Regions from separate parts of the Serratia sp. NPDC078593 genome, predicted to be linked through region 3. Evidence: predicted binding sites of a transcription regulator. Region 3 holds the regulator's gene; each other region holds the start of a gene.

Region 1 (7,117 bases), on a different contig from region 3:
ACACCGCTTTATGCCCTTGGCGCGAAAGTTGATATTCCGTGGGTAAATTTAAATATTTAACCGCTTTCCCATCGCGATAAATATCAGTGAAATAATGCTGCCCCAACACATTAGCCATCACTTGTGCTGCTAGCTTCTTCCACACTTCTGAATCACTTTTGGCATTTTTCGCGTCATACAGCAGATCTGCTGAGGTGATCTCATCCATAACCCATACCATTTTCAAACCAACCCATTGCCGATCTTTCACCACAAACGTGGCGTTCATATCAATAAAACTGTGTGGATGTGCAACGGCGTTGACGCTATACAACATGACCAGACCGGCGATTAACCTCAAAGACTTCATCATCACACCACACTCAATATTGTTATAAAGTAACATAATAACCTGCCGTTCAGCGCCTTTCTGGCACAATAACTGTGACCAAAGTTGTAAGCCGACGTAAAAGCGTTCACTACCGCCGTGTCTCCACGGCACCTTTTGCTATGCTTATGCTTCTACGTTAGCTGCTAGAAGGTAATATGAGCCTGGACAGTTTTCCTGTGCCTGAGCTCTCCGGTCAACAACGGCGCTGCCACATTTTATTGATGCTGTATATGCCGCTACTCACAGTAAAACTGGAGACTATCAGCCAAATCAACCGTGTCGATCTCGCTACCTGCCGGCAAGATATAGCCGAGGTTACCAGCGAAATCCAGCGTTTCCACCACTTGGACATGACTGATAACCCCGACAATAGCTACCACATAATAGGAAGCACGCTGAATAAACGCCTCTGCCTTATCCATTGGCTGCGGCGAGCGCTGCGCTGTTGCCCGCAGTTTATAAACGATACCTTCAGCCGCCAATTGCTGCGCGCACTGGCGGCTAATGACGGCTTTCCGGCTCGATTACAAGATTGTATCGATGACTGTGCACAACGGCTTAAACGCGATATTGATGCCCGTGAACGCCAATTCTTACAGCATTATCTGTGTTATTACCTATGGGAAAACGCTTGCCAACGTCATCCACAATTCAACGAAAGTCAGCGTGCCTGGCTGCATCAAAAAATGGAGTATCAAGCCGCGTCAGCGTTATCACAGATGTTAGCTCAGCAATTTGGACACCCACACCAGACCAACGAACAGGATTTTCTGGCGCTGATGTTTACCCTGTTGAAAAACCACCGCTATGAAAGCAATAATTCCGCAGAAGATTTACGTCTGATTGTCGCCATTGAACGCATGGTAGAGCGCTTCCAACGGATATCCGGCATGAATTTCAGTAGCCAAAAAGATCTGATCACGCACCTTTTTGCCCACCTGGCTCCCGCCGTCGAACGTTGCCACTTTAATATCGGTATCGACAATCTGCTACTCGAGGAGGTCGTACGTAAATATCCGCGTTTGATGCGCACGACACAGGAAGCCATGCAGCCGTTTGAGCAAGAGTACGGCATTCATTTTTCTCGCGAAGAGGCCGGTTTAGTCGCCATCAGCTTTGGGGCTTGGCTAATGCAAGAAAATGCGTTGCAGGAAAAGCAGGTATTGTTGCTGACCTTGGATAACCCACAGCTAGAAGAAGAAGTGGAATATCAGATCCGCGAACTGACGCTACTCCCGTTAAATATTAAGTATCAATCGCTGAACGAATTTTTACGCGCCGGGGCGCCCCAAGGCATAACACTGGTGATCACCCCTTACGCCACGCTGCAACCTGTCACACAGCCGACGCTCATCCACACCGAATTGCCGCTCAAGCGCCAACAACGTAAAACAATCCGCGCCCTGTTAGAAACGCCTTAACGTAACGCGGTGTTTGCCACGGCAGGCGGGCGGATAAATAATACCGGTAACACAATCGCCGCCATAACCCAGAAAACCCCGCCCTGCCAATGCTCAAACAGGAACCCGGCAATCACTGTCATCACCGCTATTCCTCCGCCCATCGCCAATGCCGAATAAACCGCCTGCAATCGAATCACTTCAGGCCCCTTGCGGGCGGCAATAAAGCGCATCGCGGCCAAGTGGCAAACGGTGAAGGTACCGCAATGCAACACCTGCACCAACAGCAGCCAGCCCAACTCAGTCGTCGAAGCCATCAAGCCCCAACGCAGTACACCACAGCAGGCAGACAGCAACAGTAAACTACGCGCATTCCAACGGCGGAACAGCAGATTACTGCTGGCAAAAATAATCACTTCAGCCACCACACCCAATGACCAAAAATAGCCGATGGCCGAAGCCGAATACCCGGCCTCCTGCCAATAAATCGAGGCAAAGCTGTAATAACCCGCGTGCGCGCCCTGTAACAGCGTGACACACAATAAAAATCGCCAGACCGGCCCTTCACTAAGCAGTGCGCGCCATGAGCGGCTGGGCTCATCGATAGAACGCGTTTCCTCTGCCTGTGGCATCACGCTAGGTTTTAGCAACATCGCTAACAGCATCGCCAGCAAGCTAAAAAGCAGGCTATACAGAATGGCGCTATGCCCCCAAGCCGACACCCACTGCCCGGTCAGCGCTGAACCAATCACAAATGCCAGTGAACCCCACAGCCGCACCCGCCCATAATCCATCGGGATTTGCTTTTGCCAGGTCGCAGCTAAGGCATCGGTCAGCGGCACCAGCGGCGAAAAGAACAGGTTAAAACCAGCAATCACCAGCATCAACCATCCCCAGCCGTTGCCAAAGCAAAAACCAATCGCGAATGCCAATGTCAGTAATGCCAAAATGCGTAAAGCAGTGACCAGTTGAGAAGGATCTTTAACGCGCGGCGCAATCAATAAGCTACCGAGAAAACGCGCCACCAACCCGGCCCCCAACAAGATGCCGATGGTATCAGGCTCCAGCCCTTCACCTTTTAACCAAACGCCCCAGAATGGGAGAAAAATGCCATAAGAAAAGAAATAGGTGAAATAACTGAGCGCTAGCCAACGCGTTGATTGCAAGACCATGTTCCCTCCGGTGTGTGGGCGATACTTTGACAGAGCTCACATCAGCTAGCAATCTTGGCTCAAGATCATCCCATTAGAGTGCAATGTAGCTCACACTTTGACGCTTATGGATATAAAAATCCGCCGACGCGATACGGCTTGTCAGTGAACGTTTTTATGCCGGACAGATGGGATTGTTGGTCGCTATCAGCACATCACGCCATGCGCCTCACATATTGTTGCCCCAACCAACCCGTTCAAACAATCAGATAATGTGGTCACGTTGGTTTAAAACGACGGCTAACAATGCCCGCTAATAATAGCTTCGAAGGATGCCTGATCACGTTACGCAAAGCGAGGAAGGTGGAGGTGGAACGACAGTGTTGACAATTGTCCGAGGCAAGAGCGGCGTGTATTCCTGATAGCCCGATGGGGCTGTCATAAAATAAGGCGCAATGCCGCCCAGTATTCACTGAACTTTATTGCGCCTAAGCGAAACTTTTAAATAGAAAGACTGAGATTATGCGTAAACCGGCAGGCGGGCGCAGATATCCAGTACTTTCTTCTTAGTACGTTCAATGGTGGCTTCGTCGTTGATATTATCCAACACATCGCACATCCAACCTGCCAGTTCACGCACTTCCGCTTCTTTGAAACCGCGACGGGTGACTGCTGGCGTACCGATACGGATACCGGAAGTCACAAACGGGCTCTTCGGATCGTTAGGTACACTGTTCTTGTTAACGGTAATGTTGGCGCGCCCCAAGGCAGCATCCGCTTCTTTACCGGTCAGGTTCTTATCGACCAAATCCAACAGGAACAGGTGGTTATGTGTACCGCCAGAAACGACTTTATAGCCACGCTCTAAGAACACTTCCACCATCGCTTTGGCATTTTTCGCCACTTGCTGCTGGTAAATCTTGAACTCAGGCTCCATCGCCTCTTTCAGTGCAACTGCTTTACCCGCAATCACATGCATCAAAGGACCGCCCTGGCTACCCGGGAAAACCGCGGAGTTCAGTTTCTTATACAGCTCCTCATCGCCCCCTTTCGCCAAGATCAAACCGCCACGCGGGCCTGCCAGCGTTTTGTGGGTGGTGGTGGTCACGATATGTGCATGAGGAACCGGGTTCGGGTACACGCCAGCCGCGATCAGACCGGCAACGTGCGCCATATCTACAAACAGATAAGCGCCGATGCTGTCAGCGATTTCCCGCATTTTGGCCCAATCAACCACGCCAGAGTAGGCAGAGAAACCACCGATGATCATTTTGGGTTTATGGGTTTGCGCCAGTGTAGCCAGTTCGTCGTAGTCGATCTGCCCTTTCTCATCGATGCCGTAAGGCACTACGTTGTACAACTTACCAGACAGGTTAACCGGCGAACCGTGAGTCAGGTGGCCACCATGCGCCAGGTTCATACCCAAAATAGTGTCACCCGGTTGTAACAGCCCGGTGTAAACCGCAAAGTTAGCCTGTGAACCGGAGTGCGGTTGTACGTTAGCGTAATCTGCACCAAACAGTTCCTTGGCACGATCTATAGCCAATTGCTCAACGATATCAACGTGTTCGCATCCCCCGTAATAACGCTTGCCCGGGTAGCCTTCAGCGTATTTATTAGTCAACTGGGAACCTTGCGCCTGCATCACGCGCGGGCTGGTGTAGTTCTCAGAGGCAATCAGTTCGATATGCTCTTCTTGACGCACCACTTCTTGCTCCATTGCGCGCCACAGTTCGGCATCGTAATCGGCAATGTTCATTTCACGCTTTAACATCCGGCATCTCCTGACTTGAATCCAGCTAACTAAAAAGTGACCAAATAACTACCCGTTTGGGTTCTGGGCAACAGTGTAAACTGTTTTCCCCCGTTGAGGATAGGTCTTGACAGAGGTTTTTACGCAAACGATTGGCTTTAGCTGCAGCAAGGCTTTGATCCGCTAACGCCTCGCAATATTCAACGGATATTTTCTCACGGTATTGATGCGGTTTTTTCATGTTCTGTGAAGCCGATCGGTTATTAACAAACACGCAACAAAAAAGTGGGTATTTACAAGCATACTGCAACCCTATAAGATGCATTTAAAATGCAACATTGAAGTATCTTAACAAAATCGTATACAGGAGCATCAGCATGCTGGATAGCCAAACCATCGCCACCGTTAAATCCACTATTCCCCTGCTAGCTGCAACCGGCCCAAAGCTGACAGCACACTTTTATGATCGGATGTTCGCGCATAACCCCGAATTGAAAGATATTTTCAATATGAGTAACCAACGCAATGGCGATCAACGTCAAGCACTGTTTGATGCCATTTGCGCGTATGCCAGCAATCTGGACAATTTGGCAGCACTCCTGCCAGCGGTTGAGCGCATTGCGCAAAAACACACCAGCTTCAACATTCAACCGGAGCAGTATCAAATTGTGGGTACCCACCTGTTGGCAACGCTGGACGAAATGTTCAATCCGGGTCAGGAAGTGCTCGATGCCTGGGGCAAGGCTTATGCCGTATTGGCAAACGTATTTATCCAACGTGAAGGACAGATTTATCAAGAAAGCGCAACCGGTAATGGCGGCTGGCGCGATAGACGTGCCTTCCGTATCGTAAAAAAACAGCCGCAAAGTGATGTTATTAGCAGTTTCATTCTGGCACCGGAAGATGGCGGCCGCGTAATCGACTTCAAACCGGGTCAATACTTGGCGGTTTACATCAACGATGACAGTCTCGAACATCAAGAAATTCGCCAGTATTCGCTCACCGCGGCACCTAACGGCGAATTTTACCGTATCGCGGTAAAACGGGAACAACAGGGTATTGTATCGACTTACCTGCATCAGCAAGCAAAAGAAGGCGATGTCATCTACCTTGCCCCACCGCACGGCGATTTTTTCCTCGATGTCGCCCCAACCACTCCGGTGGCATTAATTTCCGCAGGCGTCGGCCAAACCCCTATGCTCGGCATGCTAAATGCGCTGTATAACCATCAGCACCAAGCAGACGTTCACTGGCTACACGCCGCGGAGAACGGCAGCGTACATGCCTTTGCCGACGAAGTGGCCGACATTGCAGGACAAATGCCAAATTTGAGTCGTCATGTTTGGTATCGCGAACCGGGGCAAAACGATGAGGAAGGGCGCGATTATCAATCACGCGGTTTGATGGATCTCAGCGTTGTCCGCTCTGCACTGAGTAATCCACAAATGCATTATTACTTCTGTGGCCCGGTGGCATTCATGCAGTTCATCGGTAAACAACTACTGGATATGGGCGTTGCAGCAGAACGCATCCACTATGAATGCTTTGGCCCGCATAAGGTGTTATAGCGGCGATAGGCGGGTTTAGCTGTGATGATGGGCGAAGCATGCTTCGCCCATTTTGAATAGCTGAAAATATTAAATGGCTTCTTCGTCTTGCTCGCCGGTACGAATACGCACAACTCGAGCGACATCAAAGACAAAAATTTTACCGTCACCAATCTTGCCGGTTTGCGCCGTTTGCATAATGGTTTCAACGCAGGTGTCGACGATATCATCGGCCACCACAATTTCAATTTTCACCTTCGGTAAGAAATCGACCATATATTCCGCACCGCGATACAGCTCGGTGTGACCTTTCTGGCGGCCAAACCCTTTAACTTCGGTCACGGTCATGCCGGTAATACCTACCTCGGCCAGCGCCTCACGCACGTCATCCAGTTTGAATGGCTTGATAATAGCGTCAATTTTTTTCATCTTTTTTCCTTATTACCAATTTTTGCGGCCAAAGCCGGATGTAATCGGATAACGACGGTCTTTACCGAAGTTACGCGCGGTAATGCGTGGCCCCACGGCCGCCTGACGGCGTTTGTATTCGTTGATGTCCACCAGACGGATCACCTTACGCACCACCGCCTCTTCAAAGCCTGCGGCCACCAGATCGGCAACTGACATATCGCGTTCAACGTAGCCTTCCAGAATAGCATCTAAAATATCATACGGTGGCAAGCTATCCTGATCGACCTGATCCGGAGCCAGCTCAGCAGACGGCGGACGATCGATAACGCGCTGTGGGATCACATAAGACACGCTATTACGGTATTCCGATAACTTAAATACCAATGTTTTCGGCACGTCTTTCAACACATCGAAACCACCCGCCATATCGCCATACAGCGTCGCGTAACCCACGGCCATTTCGCTCTTATTGCCCGTCGTCAGCA
Region 2 (7,117 bases), on a different contig from region 3:
CCCTAGCGCCGTTTGCGCGATCATCTCCTGAGCCGCCTTCTTCTCTTTTTCCTGCAAATAGCCGACCAGACTGACCTGATAACGGCGAATATTCTCTACGTAATTATAGGCTTCCCTACCGCGGGCATAGCCGTAGGTAAGTTGCGGATAATAGCGTTTTTGGCTGAGCATGGGCAGGCGCTGTTTGACATCTACCCAGCTGTCAGGATTGCCTTGCTGCATCTTAGTCAGTTTACGAGCGTCAAGCATATGCCCCCAGCCGATATTGTAAGCGGCTAATGCGAACCACACCCGTTCATCTTCCGGCACCGTTTCCGGGACTTTGTCCATCAGCCGTTGTAAATATAAGGCTCCCCCCTGGATGCTTTCTTCTGGATCGAGCCGATCCTTAACACCTAAACCCTCAGCGGTTGCGCGGGTTAACATCATCAGGCCGCGTACGCCCGTGGGGGAGGTCGCCAATGGGTTCCAATGCGACTCTTGATAAGCGATCGCCGCGAGCAGTTTCCAATCGATAATATTGGCGTACTTTTCGAATAAGGGTTGGAATGTGGGTAAAACGGAGTCAATGGCTGACAAAAAAGTTTTGGTATCAACGTAATCGAAACTGCCAACGTGGCCCAGGTACTTCTCTTCCAACCGTGCCAGCGTGCCGTCTTCGACCATTTGGCTGTAGAAATCGAGCATGGCGGCGTACAGGCTGTCGTCGTTGCTGCGTTTCAGATACCAGGTAACAGGCTCCTCATCGGTTACGTCAAACGCGACCGCCAATTGCGGATGAATGCGTTGTAATAGCGCAATGGTTACGGAATCGCCTAAGGTGTAATCCAATTTGCCATTGGCAACCCGTTCTAGCAGTTCTTTAGCGCTCAAATCGCTGGAAGCTTCCCAACTGAGCTCAGGGTATTTCTGTTGCTTAAGCTGTTTCAGCGTGCTGACGTGTGCTGAACCAGACGTGACCGCTAATCTGCCTTTGACCTCGGCAAAGTTTTTAGGCCGCGCGGTGCCAAGGCGGTAAACCAGTTGCTGAGAAACCGAGTAATACGCTGGGCCGGTACGTGCGCGGCTGAGCCGTTCCTGATTGTAGATGAGGCCCGCGGCGAGAATATCGGCGTCGTCGTCATCCAGATCGTCAAACAGATCGTTAATGTTCTGGTGTGGCAAAACGACCAGTTTCACGCCCAAGTAGTTGGCAAAGCGTTTTGCCAGCTCATAATCAAGGCCGCTTGGGCCTTTTTGGGTCGTGAAATAGGTTAACGGTGAATTCAACGTACTGACACGCAGTTCACCACGTGATTTTATCTCGTCGAGTTGCCCCTTTTGGTCGCCACGCCAAGAAATATTCGGCCATAGGGCAAGCGCTAAAAGCAGGGTGACAACACCGATTAGGATATAATTTAATTTTAGGCGTTTCAAATAGTTGTCTCTCGGCTATGCAGGTTTATAGCAGGCCGGAAAGGATTTTTTAGTATGGTTAAATCAACAGTGTATGGGCATTTTGCGTAACAAAACGCCAGCGTGCAACTTTATTGACACGTTATGACATTTCAACGACAAGAATACGATTTATTAATTATAGCCACGCAAACGGTTTCGTCGGCGGCGCGGATTCTCTATAATAATGCGCGTTTTCCCCTGTTGCGCCCAATGAAGTGCTGAAGTCAGTTGCTTCGAAGACGAGAGAACTTTGATTATGGAAATACTGCGTGGTTCGCCCGCTTTGTCGGCTTTTCGTATTACCAAACTGCTGTCCCGCTTTCAGGACGCACATCTTCCGGTCAGTGATATTTATGCCGAGTACGTCCACTTTGCCGATGTTAGCGCCGCGCTCAGTGCCGAAGAACTCGCCAAGCTTGAGCGTCTGCTTAAGTACGGCCCCTCTCTCGCCGAACACGCCCCAGAAGGGCGCTTGCTGTTGGTCACCCCGCGCCCCGGCACGATTTCGCCGTGGTCATCAAAAGCGACCGATATTGCACATAACTGTGGGTTGTCTAAGGTCGTTCGCTTGGAGCGCGGTTTAGCGTTTTACATTACTGCGCCGACATTGACTGAAGCGCAATGGCAACAACTGGCCGCATTACTGCATGACCGCATGATGGAAACCGTATTCAGCGATATGCAACAGGCGGAAAAACTGTTCGCTCATCATCAACCTGCCCCCTACCAAGCGGTAGATATTTTGCGGGAAGGGCGCAGCGCACTTGAACAGGCCAACGTAAAGCTTGGTCTGGCGCTGGCACAGGACGAAATTGATTATCTGTTGAATGCGTTTAACGGATTAGGGCGCAACCCGACGGATATTGAACTGTATATGTTCGCACAGGCTAACTCTGAGCACTGTCGACATAAAATCTTTAATGCCGACTGGATTATTGACGGTGAGCAGCAGCCCAAGTCGCTGTTTAAGATGATCAAAAATACCTTTGAGCACACGCCGGATTATGTGCTGTCGGCGTATAAAGACAACGCCGCGGTTATGGAAGGTTCGTCAGTGGGGCGCTTCTTCGCCGCGCCGGAAAACGGCCAATACGATTATCATCAGGAAGAGGCACATATTCTGATGAAAGTGGAAACCCACAACCACCCAACGGCGATTTCACCTTGGCCGGGAGCCGCGACCGGCTCCGGTGGTGAAATCCGTGATGAAGGCGCCACCGGGCGTGGTGCCAAGCCGAAAGCCGGATTGGTGGGTTTCTCGGTATCTAACCTGCGGATACCCGGTTTTGAACAGCCGTGGGAGCAGGATTTCGGCAAGCCAGAGCGCATTGTTACCGCGCTGGATATCATGACCGAAGGCCCGTTGGGCGGTGCTGCGTTCAACAACGAGTTTGGTCGCCCGGCACTGCTCGGCTACTTCCGTACCTATGAAGAACAGGTCAACAGCCATAATGGCGTTGAGCTGCGTGGCTACCATAAACCGATCATGCTGGCAGGGGGGATCGGCAATATCCGCGCCGACCACGTGCAAAAAGGTGAAATCACCGTTGGCGCGAAACTGGTAGTGCTGGGTGGCCCGGCGATGAACATCGGTTTAGGCGGCGGTGCTGCGTCCTCCATGGATTCCGGCCAGTCTGATGCCGATTTAGATTTCGCTTCCGTACAGCGCGATAACCCGGAAATGGAGCGGCGTTGTCAGGAGGTGATTGACCGTTGCTGGCAGTTGGGCGCAGATAACCCGATTCTGTTTATCCACGACGTTGGTGCGGGCGGATTGTCCAACGCGATGCCAGAATTGGTCAGTGATGGTGGACGCGGTGGCCGTTTCGAGCTGCGCGATATTCTTAACGATGAACCCGGCATGAGCCCGCTGGAAGTCTGGTGTAACGAATCCCAAGAGCGTTATGTAATGGCCGTTGCGCCTGCACAGATGGCGCAGTTCGACGAAATCTGTCGGCGTGAGCGGGCACCGTATGCGGTGATAGGCGAAGCGACACAAGAGCAGCATTTAACACTGAACGATCGGCATTTCGATAATCAGCCCATCGATATGCCGTTAGACGTATTGCTGGGTAAAACGCCGAAAATGACGCGCGATGTCAATCGGTTGCAGGCCAACGGCCAGCCAGTTCTGCGCGACACGATTACCGTGGCGGATGCGGTGAAACGGGTATTACATTTGCCAGCGGTAGCAGAGAAAACCTTCCTGATTACGATCGGCGATCGTACCGTGACCGGTATGGTGGCACGGGATCAGATGGTGGGTCCATGGCAGATCCCGGTAGCAGACTGTGCCGTAACCACCGCCAGTCTCGATAGTTATTACGGCGAGGCGATGTCCATTGGCGAACGTGCGCCGGTTGCGCTGTTGGACTTTGCCGCTTCCGGCCGTTTGGCGGTAGGGGAAGCGCTGACCAACATGGCGGCGACCGAAATTGGCTCGCTTAAACGTGTGAAACTTTCCGCTAACTGGATGGCCGCGGCGGGGCACCCTGGTGAAGATGCCGGTTTGTATGAGGCGGTGAAAGCGGTAGGTGAGGAGCTGTGCCCGGCACTGGGGATTACCATTCCGGTGGGCAAAGATTCGATGTCGATGAAAACCCGTTGGCAGGAAGGTAACGAGCAGCGCGAAATGACATCACCATTGTCGCTGGTGATTACCGCGTTTGCTCGGGTAGAGGACGTGCGCCATACGGTAACGCCACAGCTACGGACAGATAAAGGCGACACCGAGTTGCTCTTGATTGATCTCGGTAACGGCCATAATGCATTGGGGGCTACGGCGTTGGCGCAGGTCTATCGTCAACTGGGCGATAAGCCGGCGGACGTTCGCAGTGCAGAGCAGCTGGCCGGTTTCTTCAATGCGATGCAGCAGTTGGTGAAAGAACGTGCGTTGCTGGCTTATCACGACCGCTCTGACGGCGGGTTGCTGGTCACATTGGCGGAAATGGCATTTGCAGGCCATTGCGGCGTGGAAGTGGATATTCAGGCGTTGGGCGACGACGCGCTGGCGGCGTTGTTCAATGAAGAGTTGGGCGCCGTGATTCAGGTTCGTACCGAACAGCGCGAGCAGGTACAAAACATTTTTGCGCAGTATGGCTTGGTGACCCAAGTACATCACATCGGGCAAGTACACGAAGGCGATCGCTTTGTGATTACCCAAGGCGACAAACCCGTTTACAGCGAGAGCCGAAACACGCTGCGTACCTGGTGGGCGGAAACGACCTGGCAAATGCAGCGTCTGCGTGACAATCCTGAGTGCGCCGATCAGGAGCATCAGGCCAAGCAGGATAACAGCGATCCTGGCTTGAACGTTAAATTGACGTTTGCGCCGGAAGACGATGTTGCTGCGCCTTATATCGCCACGGGCGCACGGCCAAAAGTAGCGGTGTTGCGCGAGCAGGGCGTGAACTCTCACGTTGAAATGGCGGCAGCGTTCCATCGCGCCGGTTTTGATGCAATAGATGTGCACATGAGCGATTTGCTGGAAGGGCGCCGCGACCTGCAGGATTTCCACACGCTGGTGGCCTGTGGCGGCTTCTCTTATGGTGATGTGCTCGGTGCGGGCGAGGGGTGGGCAAAGTCCATTCTGTTTAACGAACGGGTACGCGACGAATTTGCCGCTTTCTTCCACCGGCCGCAGACCTTGGCGTTAGGGGTCTGTAACGGTTGTCAGATGATGTCCAATCTGCGGGAGTTGATCCCAGGTGCGGAACAGTGGCCTCGCTTTGTACGCAATCAGTCCGATCGCTTTGAAGCGCGTTTCAGTCTGGTGGAGGTAGCGGCCAGTCCGTCAATCTTTATGCAGGGGATGGTTGGCTCTCGGATGCCTATTGCTGTTTCACACGGCGAAGGCTTGGTTGAAGTGCGTGATGCGGCACATCTGGCGGCCTTGGAGAATCAGGGGCTGGTGGCGCTGCGCTTTGTCAACAATGCTGGTCAGGTAACAGAAACCTATCCAGCTAACCCGAATGGTTCGCCAAACGGCATTACTGCCGTGACCAGCGCTAGCGGGCGCGCTACAGTGATGATGCCGCACCCAGAGCGGGTGTTCCGCACGGTGAGCAACTCATGGCACCCGGAAGAGTGGGGTGAAGACAGCCCATGGGTGCGTATGTTCCGTAATGCGCGTAAAGCATTGGGGTGATGCGTTACACGAAGTGGTAAGTGAATCATGGACGCAAGAGATTGCGTCCTAAAGTTGATGACCATGTTGCCTTTGAACCCGAGATACTCGGGCCTAGCGTACCGAGGGGCGCTCCGGCGGCAAGCCGCTACGACCCCTTGGCACGCTTTCCCTAATAACAGATTTTGTCCGCAGTCTGAGGACGCAAGAGATTGCGTCCTTTTCATTTTCTGATTTTAAGGTTTTTTGATTTGTCGGTATTTTGCGACAAACGTTATTTACACTGTCGTCAAAAGGTGACGCGTAACTCGTTGATTTTTATGTGGTGAAAATAAATTGGCTTAGGTTGTCGTTTTTTGACGACATTGTGGTGGATAAATCGACACCTTGCCAGACGGACAGAGTGGTTTATGATCTGTTTTTATATTTTTATCTAATAAAAATCAATGTAATACAAAATAAATTGAAAAGTTGGCACGTATAATGCATTATAACTGGCAGTTGCTCATTCACCTTTTTATGATGGCTCCGTATATAAACGGAACAGCGCCTCATAAGCCTTAGAATGATGCCGTAGAAATGGTGCCTATCGTCCAACCAAACCGATAACAGACGCTCACGCGGCTTTATCAAGCATCGGACGACACGTGGAGTGAGGCACCGCCTGTATCCAACTGTGATGAAATGTTCATCAGCTCAGGATACTTTTGGATGCTATTCGTCCTATTCGATGCCAGCCTTTGGGCTACATCACCCTGGGGACGAGACTGAAGGGCATCCACTTATTCCTTGCGATGGGGCAATCATGCCCCAACGTCAATTCTCTGTCTTATCCTTAATGTCATTTCAGACACTTTTCAACTGCCATTTCCTAACGAAACCTTTCGGTGAAATATGCGTGGCCTGTGGCGTGCGGCCGTGATTTATTGGCGGCGTTTGCGGGTATTTTGCGTAACACATTCCGGATTATCCACGCGCGGGCTTTTCTCTTATCGATGACTCGGTTAGCATCAGGACAGACAAGAGACAATGAGATGATTTCGTTGAAAAGATGGCGTTTATTCCCCCGCTCGCTGCGCCAATTGGTGCTAATGGCGTTTTTGCTGGTTCTGTTACCGCTGCTGGTATTAGCCTATCAGGCGTATCAGAGTTTGAATCATCTCAGCTCACAAGCGGCCGATATTAACCGTACCACCTTGGTGGATGCACGCCGCAGTGAGGCGATGACCAGTATCGCGCTGGAAATGGAGCGTAGTTATCGGCAGTATTGCGTATTGGTCGATCCCACATTGGAACGTCTGTACCAGAATCAGCGAAAACAGTATTCGCAAATGCTTGATGCCCATGCGCCAATCTTACCCGACCAACGCTATTACCAAACTTTGCGCGACTTGCTAACCCAACTTGCGACGATTAAATGCCAAAACAGTGGCCCAGAGAACAATGCCTCGGCACTGTTGGAGTCATTCTCACGTTCCAATGCAGAAATGGTTCAAGCGACGCGGGCGGTGGTGTTCTCGCGTGGTCAGCAATTACAACAGGCGATTGCCGAAC
Region 3 (7,117 bases):
TTTCGCAATATGCTTGATGGACGGTAAACAGCCATTCGGGAAGATATATTTGTTGATCCACGGATCAACATTCATATCTGTCCGATTTGAACCGATGGTATGCAACAAGAATAATCCATCGGGTTTCAAATTGCGTTTTACCACGTTAAAGTAGGTACGGTAATTTTTAGGGCCAACATGTTCAAACATACCAACGGAGACGATGCGATCAAACTGCTGATGCAGATCGCGATAGTCTTGTAGTTGGATATCAACGTCCAGCCCGGCACAGCGCTGTTGCGCCAGCTTTTGCTGTTCGGCGGAGATGGTCACGCCGACAACCGATACGCCGTAATTTTTGGCAGCAAAAGCCGATAATCCCCCCCAACCACAGCCGATATCCAGCAGCCGCATGCCGGGTTGTAATTGCAATTTCTCGCAGATCAGGCGCAACTTGCCTTCTTGTGCCTGTTCGAGGGTGGTGGCGTCCTTCCAGTAACCGCAGGAGTATTGCATATAGGGATCGAGCATCAGGGTAAAGAGGTCATTACCAAGGTCATAATGCTCTTTGCCGACAATCCATGCGCGTTTTTGGGACTGTAAGTTGAGTAGGCGAGCGGCGGCGATGCGTAGCGTGTCTTTAATGTGGCGGGGGAGTTTTTGCTCTAAACCTGCTGCGATGACGCGATGAAAGAATTCGTCTAATCGTTCGCATTCCCACCAGCTATCCATATAACTTTCGCCAAGACCCAGCGAACCTTCCTGTAATACACGTTTAAAGAAATCGGGGTTTTTAACCTGTATATCAAAAGGACGTGAACCGTTTATTTCAATATCGGCCATGCTGAGCATTTCATGAGCAATACGATACCAATGATTGTCTTGGATGCTCAGATCTTCTATACACGATGAACTCATAGCTTCTCCATCACCTTTCTTCTGACTTATGGCCCGATAGAAAAAGCGTAGTCAATTTCTGCGGGCACATACGTACACCAACGGAAACCTTCACCGCGGTGTCTGATATCCGATATGAACAGAGGGAAATTCTGAGAGGCCCAAGTGATAGGGGGCTTGGGCAAACGCATCAATAAATAAATTGTGACGCCACACGCGTCCGCAAAGTTACTTGCAATACAAAGATATTATCTGTGTTATTTTTGAAGGTCGTTTTCGAGTATAGGCCTGCCGAGGCGCTTACTCAACTGTAAAACGCACTCGGCAAATATATTTTTTAAGTGACGATTAACACTTGCGGTTATAACGCTGAGTTAGCGTGTTCCCCCAGAAGATTCGTCACCGTTTTACCTCGTTGCATCAGATAACCCAGCGCGGCCAATACCACGGTAGAAACCATCACCGTCGTTGTCGCCAATAGCGGTTGTTCAATATAGGCAGAAACCAGCATGCTGGCGATAAAACACAAACCGAGCTGCAAGGTGTTTTGCAGCGCGGCTGCTTTACCGGTGCTTTCTGGGAACGGCGTCAAGGCGTTCGCCACCACAATCGGGTAGGTGGCCCCGTTCACCAACGCCATAAAGCAGAACGGAATCAGCAGGGTGGTCAGGGTTGGTGAAGTGAGTGTTGCCACCAGATACAATGCCAGCATGCTGATGCCATACGCGGCTAGCAGCCAAGGCAGCAGCGTGTTGCCTTTCATCCGATTTAACGCCGTCCGGCAGCCGTATCCCCCTAACAGAAATGCCAATGTTTGTGGCACATAACTCAGGCCGATGTCATTTGGGCTGTAGCCCATATTGCCAAGTATGAACGGGGATCCGGTAAGCCAGGCGAAGAAACCGGCTGAACAGGCGGCGAATACCATCACATTACCGCTGAATACCGGTGATTTCAGCAACTGCAGGAAACCTATGCCGCTTTTGCCCTGTGCCGCGGCTTCCTGCCGTGAGCTGTCTTTGAGCAGCAGCGTTGGCAGCAGTAGGAGAAGGGTAATACCCAGCAGAACGGCGAAAATTGAACGCCATCCCATATGATTTAACAGCCATGCGCCAACCAACGGTGCCAGTGCGGGTGACAGTGCAACCAATGGCATAATGGTGGCGAATACGCGGTTTGCGCTGCCTTCACGATACCGATCGATGACGATCGCTTGCCAGCTAACGGCGGCAGAACAGACGCCAATGGCTTGAATAAAGCGCAGTGTCCACAGTTGTACGGCGTTATCCGCCCACATCATGCCAAGACAGCCGAGGCCGAACAGCGTCAGGCCGATCAATAAAACCGGTTTACGACCCAGACGGTCGGACAGTGGCCCCCACAATAATTGCGCAAAGGCGAAGCCAGCGAGAAAAATGCTAAGGCTGGCGCTGATGGCGCCGGCAGAAATTTGCAGTTCTTGCTGCATCACGCCGAAGGCGGGCAGATACATGTCTGTGGCCAGATAGCCGAGCATGCTTAAGCCAGCCAGATAGAACATAAATCCAAAGTTTCGCATGGTCTTTCTCATTAATTTTATGTTGGTGCAGGTTTTTTTTAGCGCCGCAAGTGTATCTGGCTGGATCTCTGCTTGTGAAACGGTAATATTTGCAAAGTGCTGTTAAAAAAATTGAAGGCAAAGCGATGTGGTCTGAATATTCCCTTGATGTTGTTGATGCGGTTGCGCGCACCGGCAGTTTTAGCGCGGCGGCACAGGAGTTACATCGTGTGCCGTCTGCGGTCAGTTATACCGTGCGTCAGTTGGAGCAATGGCTTGCCGTACCACTGTTTGAGCGCCGTCACCGTGATGTGGAGTTGACGCCCGCGGGGGCGCTATTTGTTCATGAAGCACGCGATGTTATCAAAAAAATGCTCAACACGCGGCGTCAATGTCAGCAGGTCGCTAACGGTTGGCGCGGGCAGTTAAAGATAGCCGTCGATATCATTGTTAAGCCGCAGCGTAGCCGACAGTTGGTACTGGATTTTTATCGCCATTTTCCAGATGTAGAACTGTTGGTACAACCGGAAGTGTTTAACGGCGTATGGGATGCGTTAATCGATGGCCGGGCAGATATGGCAATTGGTGCAACCCGCGCGGTTCCAACCGGTGGTGGTTTTGCTTTTCGCGATATGGGTTTTATGAACTGGCTGTGTGTCGTGAGTGCCGATCACCCGTTAGCGGGGTTACCGGGGCCGCTAAATGATGAGCAACTACGGCCGTATCCCTCATTGGTGTTGGAGGATACGTCGCGAACGTTGCCAAAACGCGTGACGTGGTCACTGGATAACCAGCGGCGGTTGGTGGTGCCAGATTGGGTGTCCGCGGTGGATTGCTTGTGCAGCGGTTTATGTGTCGGCATGGTGCCCGCCCATCGTGTGTTGCCGCAGGTTCAGCGTGGGGAATTGGTATCGCTGCAACTTCCTGAGCCATTTCCACCCAGCGCCTGTTGCCTGACATGGCAACAAAATGCGCAATCACCGGCGATGGCCTGGTTATTGGATTACCTTGGTGACAGTGACACGCTGAATCAGGAATGGTTGAGTGAAGAGAACCTACCGGAACGCCCTGAGAAGGCGCCCCGGCAATAATGCTTAGCGGCGGTAATCAACGAAGGGGCCATCGGCGACCGAGCGACGCTCGATCAGCTTAGGGTGGACTTCAATCACCTGCGACTCTTCACGCTTACTGATAATACGATCCAGCAACATGGTAAATGCCATCTCGCCGAGGCGCTCTTTGGGTTGATGAATAGTGGTCAGCGCCGGGGTGAAATAGCGCGCATTGCGCACATTGTCATAACCGATCACCGAAATATCCTGTGGTACGCGCAAACCGAGTTCATCAGCGGCGCAGATCGCGCCCATGGCCATAATGTCACCACCGCAGAAAACGGCGGTGGGGCGGTGTTTTTGTGACAAAATCTGGTGCATCGCCTTGTAACCGGATTCTGGCTCGAAGTCACCTTGGACGATCCATTCATCGCGAACGTCAATATTGGCCTCTTGTAACGCTTTCAGGAAGCCTTGGTGACGGCCGCCGCCGGTATTACGTGAGAGTTGGCCGGGAATGGCGCCAATGTCGCGATGGCCGCGTTCAATCAGGTAACGCCCCGCCAGATACCCGCCCTCAAAGGCATTATCGATAATGCTGTCGGTGAAATCGCCGCGTGCTGCGCCCCAATCCATGACGACCATCGGAATATTGCGGTGATCCTCCAGCATCCCGAGCAGTTGATCGGGATATTCGGAACACATCACTAGCAGACCGTCGACACGTTTTTGCGCCAGCATGGCCAGATAAGCGCGTTGTTTATCGAGATTATTGTGGGAGTTGCACAGAATCAGTGTGTAACCTTTGCTGTAGCAGCTGTTTTCCACGGCTTCAATCACTTCGGCGAAATAGGGCGCTTCACTGGACGTGGCGAGCAGACCGATAGATTTAGTGTGGTTAACCTTCAGGCTACGTGCCACGGCGCTGGGTGAATAGTGTAACTCTTTGATGGCAGCCCAAACGGCCGCTTTAGTTTCTTCGGCGACGAAACGGGTCTTATTGATGACGTGCGAAACGGTGGTGGTGGAAACGCCCGCGCGTTTGGCCACATCTTTAATCGTTGCCATGTAAAGAATGACTCCTGAACCCACATGTTGCAGCATGTAAGCATGTTGTTAATCGTTTGCCCGCGTAGATCCTTCTCTAGAGTCACGAAAACTTGGTTTTTAGTGTGGAAGTTGTCAGCCACTTGACTCAGGAGGGACGCATTGACCGCTACGCAGTAGTGAACTGCGAATTTTGTCGCATATTGAGCAAAAGGGGAAGATCTAATAGGAGTTATAGACAACAAGATTTTATCGGCGAACTGTGGGAAAATGATTTGACGCACCAAGGTTGTGGATTTTATGCTTATCCAAATAATTTGATCAGGAGCTTCTCATGGATACCGATTTGAAAATGTCTTTGTTCACCACGGTGTGCGCACTGGCATTAATTATTGTTTTTAGCTTTACCGCTGCACTGAACTGATCTCGCTAAAAGAAGGGCCGTTCCTAAACAGAACGGCACCTTTTATCTCACGGCCGTTACGCCAAGTTTTCTGTCACGAATGCCCAGTTAACCAATGCCCAGAAGTTTTCCAGGTAGTTTGGACGCGCATTACGGTAATCGATGTAATAAGCGTGCTCCCAAACGTCCACGGTCAGCAAGGGTTTGTCTTCACCGGTCAGCGGCGTGGCGGCATTGGATGTGTTCACGATAGCCAATGAGCCGTCGGCTTTCTTCACCAGCCAGGTCCAGCCAGCACCAAAGTTGCCCACCGCTGATTTGGTGAATGCGTCTTTGAAGGCAGTAAAAGAACCGAAGGATTGGTTAATGGCCTCTGCGACTGCGCCAGTCGGTTCGCCGCCACCTTGTGGTGACAGGCAATGCCAATAGAAGGTGTGGTTCCACACCTGTGCGGCATTGTTAAACACACCGCCGTTAGAGGTTTTGATGATCTCTTCTAGCGATTTGCCTTCGAACTCGCTGCCTTTCACCAGATTATTCAGGTTTACCACGTAGGTGTTGTGATGCTTACCATAATGATATTCCAAGGTTTCTTGGGAAATGTGCGGTTCGAGGGCATTTTTCGCGTATGGTAGTGCAGGTAATTCAAACGACATTGCTTTCTCCTTTATATACAGCGCTATTGTTCCAACGTTGGCCGTTAAGCATCGGCATCAACGATAACCCTTCATACTTCACGTTGCTTGAGTGTTGGCTGCCTTCCGTCACCCTGGTCACATAGTGGGCTATGCTCCCAGGGATTCATTCAGTTGCCGCCTACAAGCAACTCGAATTATCTTGGGTATAAATGGCTTTGTTTTTATTGTGGTTATTAATCTTAACAACTTTTAAGGTGAATAAAAGGTTTAAAGCGTGCTAAATCACGCTTTGGTCAAAGCATCCGCAGATTGGATGAAGAGAGGCATGTTGCCCAATGTTAGATTGCGTCATGGCATATTAACGAATGGTTTTGGGTGTCATCACGCGGCGAGCGCCGATGTAATGGCTTTGCCAGTAGTCACTATTGAGTTTGCTGATACGAATCTCTTCGCCGGTGCGCGGTGACTGAATAAACTGACCGTTGCCAAGATAGACGCCAACATGGTCGGCGACACCGCGATTGTTGATGCGAAAGAACACCAAATCACCACTTTCCAGCTCGTTTTTCTTGATTGGAGCGGCATCGCGCAAATGGTACATTTCGTTAGCGGTGCGCGGCATTTTGATTTTCATCACATCTTTATAGGCATAATAAACCAGCCCACTGCAATCAAAACCGGTGCGTGGCGAACTGCCCCCCCAACGATAGGGTTTACCCATTTGGCTCATCAGCTTGGCCAAGGCGGTCTGCTTCGCATGTTGATAGCGTTTTTTATGTGCTGCACTGAGTTTCGGTGGACGAGTATTGTGCTGCAGCTTTTCACTGCGTAACCGATGCGTGTTCGTTAAACCAGCGGTGCGATGGCGACCATAACCTTTTTTGTAGCCTTTTTTGGGCGGTGTGACGTTTATTTTCGCACTGTGTATCGCTTTGCGTGTTGATTTAACCCGGGTGGATTTTTTAGCCGTTTTGATGGTTGTGTTTTTAATCGTCTTTAATCGAGGCGTTTTTTGCGGCGTGGTGGTTTTGGCCTTTTTAGCGGCCTTTTCTGCTTTCTTTTTTTTACGTTCGCTCAGCCGTGCTTCATTCACATGGCTTTTACGTAGATCAGCGCTAACGCCAGACGATGGCGCAGCCTGTGCCAAATTTAACAACACTTGAGCAAACAACAACGCAAAAAGCGCAATAATTAAACGCATGTTGACGACACCAACCCTGGACAGGAACCCGCGACAGTATTCCGTAAAGACACGCGATAAAACAGTGAATAACCTGCAAATAATAATCCATATTGTGAGAAAACGTTAATAGCATTTTTAATAATAAAAAAAATAGCGCGGGTAGAGGCGACATCAATATCACTCTAATCGCACCGAGAGAGGTTACCCAACTGTACGGATGGGGAAATCTAGGGTGAAAAATGCGGGTTAAAAATGTTAATCTGCAGCTAGGTTTTGACCATAATGGCGTTATCAGCGCTGTGTGGAGACGCAGTCGGAATGCCCTTGCAAAAGATAGCGTTTTTTTGCGGGGTATCCAGCCGCTACAATAGCCAGCGAGAT

What was found. Region 3 encodes PurR, which represses purine synthesis genes. Its sites were predicted from a motif close to CANGCAAACGTTTGCNTG; they were not measured.
Region 1: the regulator PurR is predicted to act here: its motif matches at 4,816-4,833, upstream of glyA (serine hydroxymethyltransferase).
Region 2: the regulator PurR is predicted to act here: its motif matches at 1,581-1,598, upstream of purL (phosphoribosylformylglycinamidine synthase).

The regions. Positions count from the first base shown of each region.
Region 1 is NZ_JBNNGK010000006.1:124,827-131,943, forward strand. It holds gene ACQKDS_RS09225 (DUF1007 family protein) at 1-385, opposite strand, end outside; gene csiE (stationary phase inducible protein CsiE) at 526-1,791, shown strand; gene ACQKDS_RS09235 (3-phenylpropionate MFS transporter) at 1,788-2,942, opposite strand; gene glyA (serine hydroxymethyltransferase) at 3,442-4,695, opposite strand; gene hmpA (NO-inducible flavohemoprotein) at 5,052-6,242, shown strand; gene glnB (nitrogen regulatory protein P-II) at 6,312-6,650, opposite strand; gene ACQKDS_RS09255 (NAD+ synthase) at 6,663-7,117, opposite strand, start outside.
Region 2 is NZ_JBNNGK010000006.1:136,305-143,421, reverse strand. It holds gene mltF (membrane-bound lytic murein transglycosylase MltF) at 1-1,416, opposite strand, end outside; gene purL (phosphoribosylformylglycinamidine synthase) at 1,691-5,584, shown strand; gene ACQKDS_RS09270 (sensor histidine kinase) at 6,598-7,117, shown strand, end outside.
Region 3 is NZ_JBNNGK010000005.1:83,285-90,401, forward strand. It holds gene cfa (cyclopropane fatty acyl phospholipid synthase) at 1-897, opposite strand, end outside; gene punC (purine nucleoside transporter PunC) at 1,238-2,434, opposite strand; gene punR (DNA-binding transcriptional activator PunR) at 2,560-3,504, shown strand; gene purR (HTH-type transcriptional repressor PurR) at 3,508-4,533, opposite strand; gene ACQKDS_RS07725 (YnhF family membrane protein) at 4,847-4,936, shown strand; gene sodB (superoxide dismutase [Fe]) at 4,993-5,571, opposite strand; gene ACQKDS_RS07735 (C40 family peptidase) at 5,912-6,754, opposite strand.